4 regions of the Pseudoclavibacter sp. CFCC 13611 genome follow, and region 1 is predicted to be linked to each of the others. Evidence: riboswitches for the same ligand, from Rfam matches in the RefSeq annotation. Region 1 holds a riboswitch; each other region holds the start of a gene.
What was found. Region 1 has a riboswitch for thiamine pyrophosphate ahead of F8O08_RS04060 (FAD-dependent oxidoreductase). Riboswitches for the same ligand answer to the same signal wherever they lie in the genome.

Region 1 (2,192 bases):
CATGGTCACCGCTTTCTTTGTTTGGTCAGCAGGGTGCCGTCGTGCGACACGACGAACATTATCTCACGCTGTGGCGAGCTCGGGCAGCGCTGAGCGCAGCTCGCGAGCGGCGGCCTCGGGGTCGTCGGCCTGGGTGATCGCACGTACGACCACGATGCGGTTCGCCCCGGCGTCGAGCACCTGCTCCAGGGTCTCGGCGTTGACGCCGCCGATGGCGAACCATGGCTTGGCATCGCCACGGCTCTGCGTATGCACCTGTCGTACGGCGTCGAGGGTGACCGGGGCCCGACCCGGTTTCGTGGGAGTGCGCCAGACCGGCCCGATGCAGTAATAGTCAGGATCGCCCAGACGCGCCTGCTCGGCCTGCACTCGGGAATGCGTCGACAGGCCGACGAGCGTGCCCTCCGGCAGCAGCGAACGAGCGTCGGCGACGCTGAGGTCGCGCTGCCCGACGTGCAGGATGTCGGCGCCGGTCAGCGTGGCGACGTCGGCTCGGTCGTTGGCGGCGAAGAGTCGCCCATGTCGGCGCGCCGCAGCCGCGAGCAGCTCGAAGTACTCCAGCTCATCACCAGCGTCGAGATGCTTGTCGCGCAGCTGAATGATGTCGACGCCTCCGCGGTAGGCGGCGTCCACGAACTCGTCGAAGTCTCCGGTGCCCAGTCTGGCGTCGGTGCACAGATACAGCTGCGCCTGCTGCAGCATGCTCAGTCGCCATTCTCGGGTGCGAGGTGTGGCGTGCGGGTCGGTGGAGCGGTCAGCGTGCTGAGACTTGACGATCATGCGTCCAGTGTACGAACCGGGCGGTACAATTGCCCCACATGAGCACGGGAGCCGAGAACTCGGCTGAGAGTGCGCGCGATTCACCAGGCCGAAACAGGCCGGTGATCGTGTGCAGACCGTCGACCTGATCCGGATCATACCGGCGTAGGAAGCGAGCAGAATGAACAAGCATGTCATCGTCATCGGTGCCGGCGTCGTCGGCCTGGCGACCGCGTGGCGACTGCATCAGCGCGGTCACGCGGTGACGATCGTCGATCCGGCGCCCGCTTCGGGCGCGAGTCATGCGGCGGCCGGGATGCTCGCCGCCGTGAGTGAGTACGCCTTCGAAGAAGAGAGTCTGCTCGCGCTCTCCGTGCCGGCCGCGCGTCTCTACCCGCAGATCGTCGCCGAGCTGGACCAGGCGACGGTGGTCGGCACCGGCTACCGGTCGACGCCGACCATCGTCGCCACCGCCGACGCCGCCGATCGCGAGCTGCTGCGAAGCCTGCGCGCCCAGCAGCTCGAACTCGGGCTCGACGTGCAGGATCTCACCTCACGAGAGGCCCGTGCGCTTGAGCCGCTGCTCGGCCCGGGCATCAGCGGGGCGTTCCTGGCCCGCGACGACCACCAGATCACCCCGCGACGCCTCGCCGGGGCCTATATATCGGCCCTCGAAGTGTGCGACGACGTGCATGTGGTGCCGGAACGCGCCGTGGAGCTTCTCTGGCGAGACGAGCGGGTGATCGGCGTTCGCCTCGAACCGAGCGAACGTCGAGAAGGGCCAGTCACCCATCGCTTCGACGAACAGCCCGCGTGGCCGTCGAGCGAGGTCGTGGCCGACGTGCCGCCGGCGAGCCCGACCCCGAGCGTGTCGGCGCAACAGGTCATCGAGGCAGACGAAGTCGTGGTGGCCAACGGTTTGGAGAGCCCGAGGCTCGGCGGCCTGCCGCGAGGTCTGGTCTGGCCGATCCGCCCGGTGCACGGCGACGTGCTGCGTCTGCGCACTCCGGAGCAGCTGCGCCCGCTCACCACCCACACGATCCGCGGCCTCGTCCACGGCCGCAGCGTCTACATCGTGCCGCGCGAAGACGGAACGGTCGTGATCGGGGCGACCGAACGCGAAGACGCTCGAGACGCCGTGCTCGCAGGCAGCGTGCTGCAGCTGCTTCGCGACGCCCACGAGCTGCTGCCGGCGGTCGACGACCTCGAACTCATCGAGGCCACTGCTCGTGCCCGCCCCGGCACACCGGACAACGCGCCTCTGCTCGGCCGAGTCGCCGACGGGCTGCTCGCCAACACCGGCACCCACCGCCATGGCATCCTGCTCAGCGCTCAGAACGCCGTCGTGATCTCCGATCTCGTCGACGGCACCGCCGCAGCATCCGACTGGCAGGCGTTCGACCCCTGGCGCTTCTCGTCAGACGATCGATCCG
Region 2 (2,192 bases), on a different contig from region 1:
GAATGGCATCCGCACGCGCCAGAAAAGCGCGCTCGGGCTTGCCCACAGCGTGCGCATCGTGTCGATCAGCCGCGGGTCGACGCTCTGCAGGCCCGACAGCAGGCTGACGGTCACCGGAAAGAAGCAGAGCAGCGCGACGATCACCACCTTCGACGCGATGCCGTAGCCGAGCGCGATCGTGAGAATCGGGGCGAAGACCATGACCGGCACTGTCTGCGTGCCGATCAGCAGGGGTTCGAGGGCGCTGCGCAGCGGCTTCACCGCGAAGACCGTGACCGAGATGACGCCGGCGGCGAGAACGCCGACCAGCAGGCCGAGCACAGTCTCACTGCCGGTCACGAGAGTGGCCGACCACAGCGTGCCCCAGTAGCGGCCGAGCGCCACGATGACGTCCTGCGGGGCCGGAACGAGGTATTTCGGCACTCCGAGCCACGTGGTGGCCCCCCACCACACGGCCAGCACGATCACGACCGCAATGGCCGGCGGCAGCACCCGGTGCAGGCGGCTCTGTGCGTTGCGTGTGTTCATCGCCGCATCGCCCCCTCTGCGGACAGCGCGGTCAGCAGACCGGTGCGCGCAGCGGCCAGATCGACGTCTGCGAGCAGCTCGGTGCGCGAGCGAGGATCGCCGAACCAGCCGCGACTCTCAGCGGTCACACGCGCAGGCCGTCCGGCCAGCACCAGCACCCGATCAGCCAGCAGCAGGGCTTCGTCGACGTCGTGGGTGACCAGCACGAGCGTGGTCTGTCGATCGCGCAGCCGCTCGCGCAGCCAGGTCTGACCGTCGGCACGGGTGATCGCATCGAGGGCTCCCAGGGGCTCGTCGGCGAGCAGGACGGGTTTGTCGGCGGCGAGGGCGCGCAGCAGAGCAGCACGCTGTCGCATGCCGCCGCTCAGCTCATGCGGGCGGTGGTGCGCGACCGAGCCGAGCCCCCACTGCTCGACCAGTGGACGTACCTGCTCGCGTGCGGCTGACTTGGAGACGCCGCGGTTGCGCAGCGGCATCGCGACATTGTCGACCAGAGAGAGCCACGGCAGCAGGGAGTCGCCCTGAGGCATGAGTGCGCAGCTGCGCACTCGTTCGGCCGGATCGGAGTGATCGAGCACTCGGACCGTGCCTGCGTCTGGTGTGAGCAGCCCGGCGATCACCGACAGGGCGGTGGTCTTGCCGCAGCCGGAACGACCGATCACGGCGACGTGCTCGCCGGTCTGGATGCTCAGGCGCAGTTCTTCGAGCACCGGCGCCGCTGCGCCCTCAGGCGTGTATACCACGTCGCTGACGACGACTGCGGTGTCGGATTCGACGCGCGTCGATTCCATCGTGTGACATCCCTCCGCTCGTGTGAACGAGATCAGGTTCAGCGGGTCTCATCTCAGCTCCAGCTCTCGGAGCACCCCGTGTCTTCGTCGAAAGCGTAGCAGACCCCGGTCGGCACACGGCCGACCGGGGTCTGCTACTGCTCAGTCTGGGCGAGTCATTCGGCCGAGACGATCACCACGATCAGGGTGCGCGGGCCGTGCACGCCTTCGACGCGCTGCAGCTCGATGTCCGAGGTCGCAGAGGGCCCGGCGATCATCGTGATCGGCCGTTCCGGCACCAGCCGCCGAATCGCCGCCGGCATGTCGACGACGATCTCTGCATCCCGCACCACGCATACGTGCACATCGGGCACCAGGGTCAGCGCGCGGCGGCCCTGGGTGCCGCTGCCGTCCAGAAAGATCGTGCCACTGATCGAGCAGGCCACGGCCGCTCCGGTGACGATGGCATCGAGGCTGTCGAGCGATGCGGCAGGGATCGACGCGTCGTCGACCTGCACCTCGCCCGCGTAGTCTCCCAGCCAGCTGCGATCCAGTGCCGGGGGGATGCCGACGCGGCTCGCCTGCACGGAGGCGAGGGCCGAGGCGACCTCTGCCCCGATGGTGCTCGGCGTGGCGCGCCGCACCTCGGCTTTGTAGTCTTCGAGCCGATCGATCAGCAGATCGATGCGTTCGGCGTCGGGCAGCTCGATCTCGGCGTCATAGTCGCGCACCACGGGCTCGACCACCGGCGGCGCGATCCGCAGCGCGTCTTTGATGCGATCCAGGATGTCTTCGCGTGCGGTGCTCACTTTGTGCTCCCCTGCGTGCTGCTTCGTTCTTCGGACTGCTCAGACGACGCCGCGGGGCTCGGGAAGCCTGCGGGCATGGGCCTGC
Region 3 (2,192 bases), on a different contig from region 1:
GCTGCTGCCAGTCTTCTTCCGTGAGTGCGGCGAAGTCGTCGCGAAATGTGAGCTCTTTCGTCTCTCGCCGTGAGGCGTTGACGAACGAAGAGCGGATGAAGGATTCGGTGAGAGTCTGCATGAGTATGCCTTTCACGGCGCGCGGCATCGCAGAGACGCCGCTTCGCCGGGAGAAATGGTGAGTGAGTGATCAGGGTCGCTCGACCGCCGCGCCTGGCCGGATGTCAGGCACGGTGGGAGCATCCGCGCTAATCGTCGTCGGCGAGTGCTTCGCCGACGACCTCCTCGCGCTGTGCATACATCTCTCGGTAGTTCACGCGGACAGTCTACTCAGATGCTCCCGCAGCGCGACGCACCAGCGCACGCACCTGAGCATCCACCGCGTCGTTCCAGGCCGCAAGGGCGAACGAGGTCGGCCAGATCGCACCGTCGTCGAGCTGCGCGTCTTCGCTGAAGCCGAGCGTCGCATACCGAGTGTCGAACTTGGACGACGGCTGCAGGAACACGATGACTTTGCCGTCACTGGCGTACGACGGGAACCCGTACCAGGTCTTGGCTTCGAGATGCGGAGCCTCGTCGGCCACGATCACGTGCAGACGCTGCGCGATCACCGCGTCGAGCCCGTCGAGTGCTTCGATCGCCGCGACGCACGCCTCGTATTCGCGCGCCCGCTTCGCCGCGCCTTTGACGCCGCTGATCGAGCGCAGCTCTTCGGCGCGCTGACGCATCGCCGCACGCTCGCTCGCGCTGAACCCGTCGGTGTGGTCTGTGTCTGTCATGTGCGGTCTTTCTCTCGGGGTGTTCTGCCAGCGTAATCGAGGCGCCCTGCGCCTGCTGCTACGCTCGTCAGTACCACACGGGTGCCCCGGTCACGGGGCTGAGATCGGGCTGCCGACGCCTGCGACCGTCGAACCTGTCCGGGTCATGCCGGCGAAGGAAGAATGGGAGTCCCTTATGCACGCAATCACCACGCCCGATCACAACGAGACGTCTGCTGCCCGCGCGAGCGGAGCATCCGCCGGCGAACGCTTCACCGACTCGCTGCGCGACGACAATGCAGCCAACTGGCAGGCGGTCGTCGGGCACCGCTTCGTCTCGGAGCTGTTCGACGGTTCGATCGACGACTCGGTGATGTGCCGGTATCTGATTCAGGATCACCGCTTTCTCGACGGCTTTCTGGCTCTGATCGGGGCGGCTGTGGCGAGCGCCGACAGGTTGGATGCTCGACTGCGGCTCGCAGCATTCGCCGGCGACGTGGCGGGCGACGAGAGCACGTACTTTCTGCGCTGCTTCGCGAAGTTCGGGGTGAGCGAGGCCGACCGCGCGAAGATTCCGGACACGGCTGCCACTGCCGGATTCAAACGGGTCTTTCGCGATGCCGCCGACACCCGGAACTACACCATCATTCTCTCGGTGCTGCTGGTGTCGGAATGGTCGTACCTGAGCTGGGCGATGCGCGCACCCGAGCAGGCACCCGCAAGCTTCGTGCACGCAGAGTGGATCACGCTGCACGACAACCCGCCGTTCAGACAGCTGGTCGAGTTTCTGCGCAGCGAACTCGATCGTGTCGGCCCGGCTCATGCCTGCGAGGCTCGGGAGTTCTTCGGACGCACGGTGCAGCTTGAGCTCGACTTCTTCGATCAGTCGTACGAGCTGCGGTGACCTGCAGGCTGGTGGGCTCTGGTGCATGGGGGGCTGGTGAGTACCAGCCGGTGAGCGCTGGCCGGCCAGCCCCGATGAGTGTGAGCCCGCCAGACTTTGTGAATGCTGGCAGGTCGGGCCCGATGAGTGTCAGCCAGCCGGACTCTGTGAGTGCTGGCAGGTAGGGCCTCGGCCGAGAAATGCAGAAGGTCGGAAGCCCAATTGGGTTTCCGACCTTCTTCGCACCGCGTCGGCGCATCTGTTGCGGGGGCTGGATTTGAACCAACGACCTCCGGGTTATGAGCCCGGCGAGCTACCGAACTGCTCCACCCCGCGGCACAAGAGATAACAGTAGCACCGATGTGCGCCTGCGTCCACTCTGCGCCGGTTCTGCCCTGGTTCCGGTTGAGTTTCGCCGGCTCTGCATCGGTACTGGCTGGTTCTGCAACGGTGCTGGGAGGTCTGAATCAGTTCTGCCGAGTTCTGACACTCCTTCCTCTCCCCTCCCCGCTGAATCCTGACATATCAAATGCCGCCCCACGGCATCCGAT
Region 4 (2,192 bases), on a different contig from region 1:
TCCTGCCTCCGGAGCTCTCCGGTCGCGGTCGGGTCTGACACCCGCCGGCTCGTCTGGGGTCGCACCGCCCGGCCGGTCGTCGTGAGCGCGCACGCACCTCTCGCTAGCATGGAGTCACCCTTTTCAGATGGATGAGAGACCGAACATGCCAGACTCCCCCGCGCCCGCTCAGCAGTCGTCGTCAGACGGAGCGCCTGCGCTCCGCGTCGAGACTTGGATCGACCTCGCCTGCCCGTGGAGCTACATCGGACTGAGCAATCTGCTCGCGGCGGTGCAGCGCTTCAGCGAAGAGCGGCCTGAGAACCGTGTGCTGCTCGGTCTGCGCAGCTACGAACTCAACCCCGATGCAGATGACGCAGACGCCCGCAGCGCGGCGCAGCATCTGGCCGACATCAAGGGCATCACGGTGTCTCAGGCCCAAACCGAGCTCGACCGAGTGACCGTGGCCGCCACCGACGCCGGGCTCGACTTCCACTTCGACGTGCTGCAGCAGTCGAACACCGGTCTTGCCCACGAGCTGCTGCACGCGGCCCGTCTCGACCACCGGGAACGCGAAGTCGCACTGGCGCTGTTTCACGCCCACTTCAGCGAGGGCCGCCACATCGGTCGTCTCGAGACGCTCGAGGAGATCGCCGGTGAGCAGGGCCTCGATGTCGCATCGATCAGTCGCGAGCTGAGCACGCATTCGCATACGGGCGAGGTGCAGGCCGACGAAAGACGCGCCGCCGAACTCGGCATCTCATCAGTGCCATTCTTCCTGTTCAACGATCGCTTCGGCGCCTCCGGTGCGCAGCCGGTCGAGGCCCTGCTCGAGGTGCTGCACGAGGTGCAGACGCGGGTCGGCGCCGACGCTCGCTGAGACTGACCCTCGGGGGTCGCAGGCGTATACTCTGGGCGTGTGACACGGGGTGCCCCGAACGAGGGCTGAGAAGAGACCCGTCGAACCTGCTCTCGTCAGCACGAGCGAAGGGATCGTCCAAATGACCGTCAACCATGCCGCATCACGCCCGAAGAGCATCCGCGTGCCGCGCATCCTCAGCATCGCAGGCACCGACCCCACCGGCGGCGCCGGGGTGCAGGCCGATCTGAAATCGATCTCGGCGATGGGCGGCTACGCCATGGCGGTCGTCACCGCGCTCGTGGCGCAGAACACCCGGGGCGTGCGCTCGGTGCACCTGCCGCCGGTCTCTTTTCTGCGCGAGCAGCTGGAGGCTGTGTCTGACGACGTGGAGATCGACGGCGTGAAGATCGGCATGCTGGCCGACGCCGACACCGTCACGACGGTGAAGGCCTGGCTTGACGAGGTGCGGCCGCCGATCGTGGTGCTCGACCCGGTGATGGTGGCCACCAGCGGCGACCGCCTGCTCGCCGAAGACGCCGAGGCGGCCGTGCGAGATCTCTGCCGCAGTGCCGATCTGATCACCCCCAACGTTCCTGAGCTCGCGGTGCTCGCCGACGCGTCTGAGGCACAGACGTGGGCGGATGCCGTGGCTCAGGCCCGACTCGTCAGCGCACGCTGCGATACCGTGGTGCTCGTCAAAGGCGGCCATTTGGTCGGCGATCGCGTGCACGACGCGCTTGTCGACGCCCGGTCTGCCCCTGAGGGGTCGCCCGTGCCCGACGGGCTCTTCGAAGCCGACGCTCCGCGCGTCGACACCGAGTGCACGCACGGAACCGGATGCACGCTCTCTTCGGCCATGGCGACTCGCCTCGCCGCAGGCGACGACTGGCCCACCGCGCTGATCACGGTCAAGGCCTGGCTCACCCGGGCGCTGCGCAGCGCCGACGCTCTGCACGTCGGGCAGGGTCACGGCCCGGTCGATCACTTCGTCGACCTGCGCTGACGCTCGACGCCGAGCCAGTCGCGCAGAGATGGTTCAGTAGCGCGGCAGCGAGGGATCGACCGTCTGCACCCAGCCCATCGTGCCGCCCACCACCTGTCGCACGTTGGTGCGTCCGGAGTCACGCAGCATTTCGAGCGCCTGCGTCGAGCGCGCACCCGTCTTACAGACCAGAATGACCTCGCGTCCGGCCGGGACGTCGAAGGCCCGGGCACGGATCTCGTGCTGCAGCCGGGCCAACGGCAGCAGCCGCGCGCCCGGAATGTGCACGAGGTCGAACTCGTCCGGTTCTCGCACATCGATGAGATCGAAGTCGATCTCGCCGGCGGCTCGTCGCTGCAGCAGCGACTG

Region 2: another riboswitch for thiamine pyrophosphate. It lies ahead of F8O08_RS08130 (ABC transporter ATP-binding protein); the one in region 1 lies ahead of F8O08_RS04060 (FAD-dependent oxidoreductase).
Region 3: another riboswitch for thiamine pyrophosphate. It lies ahead of F8O08_RS04865 (TenA family protein); the one in region 1 lies ahead of F8O08_RS04060 (FAD-dependent oxidoreductase).
Region 4: another riboswitch for thiamine pyrophosphate. It lies ahead of thiD (bifunctional hydroxymethylpyrimidine kinase/phosphomethylpyrimidine kinase); the one in region 1 lies ahead of F8O08_RS04060 (FAD-dependent oxidoreductase).

The regions. Positions count from the first base shown of each region.
Region 1 covers NZ_WBKE01000001.1:928,552-930,743, forward strand. Annotated here, with positions in the region: gene F8O08_RS04050 (fructose bisphosphate aldolase) at 1-3, opposite strand, end outside; gene thiE (thiamine phosphate synthase) at 64-702, opposite strand; TPP riboswitch at 815-948, shown strand; gene F8O08_RS04060 (FAD-dependent oxidoreductase) at 941-2,192, shown strand, end outside.
Region 2 covers NZ_WBKE01000002.1:841,371-843,562, forward strand. Annotated here, with positions in the region: gene F8O08_RS08125 (ABC transporter permease) at 1-528, opposite strand, end outside; gene F8O08_RS08130 (ABC transporter ATP-binding protein) at 525-1,319, opposite strand; TPP riboswitch at 1,312-1,408, opposite strand; gene F8O08_RS08135 (LutC/YkgG family protein) at 1,475-2,107, opposite strand; gene F8O08_RS08140 (LutB/LldF family L-lactate oxidation iron-sulfur protein) at 2,104-2,192, opposite strand, start outside.
Region 3 covers NZ_WBKE01000002.1:117,548-119,739, reverse strand. Annotated here, with positions in the region: gene F8O08_RS04875 (FBP domain-containing protein) at 1-121, opposite strand, end outside; gene F8O08_RS04870 (hypothetical protein) at 327-779, opposite strand; TPP riboswitch at 847-958, shown strand; gene F8O08_RS04865 (TenA family protein) at 955-1,662, shown strand; tRNA gene F8O08_RS04860 (tRNA-Met) at 1,904-1,977, opposite strand.
Region 4 covers NZ_WBKE01000002.1:855,530-857,721, forward strand. Annotated here, with positions in the region: gene F8O08_RS08190 (MFS transporter) at 1-38, shown strand, start outside; gene F8O08_RS08195 (DsbA family protein) at 146-859, shown strand; TPP riboswitch at 895-990, shown strand; gene thiD (bifunctional hydroxymethylpyrimidine kinase/phosphomethylpyrimidine kinase) at 981-1,844, shown strand; gene moeB (molybdopterin-synthase adenylyltransferase MoeB) at 1,878-2,192, opposite strand, start outside.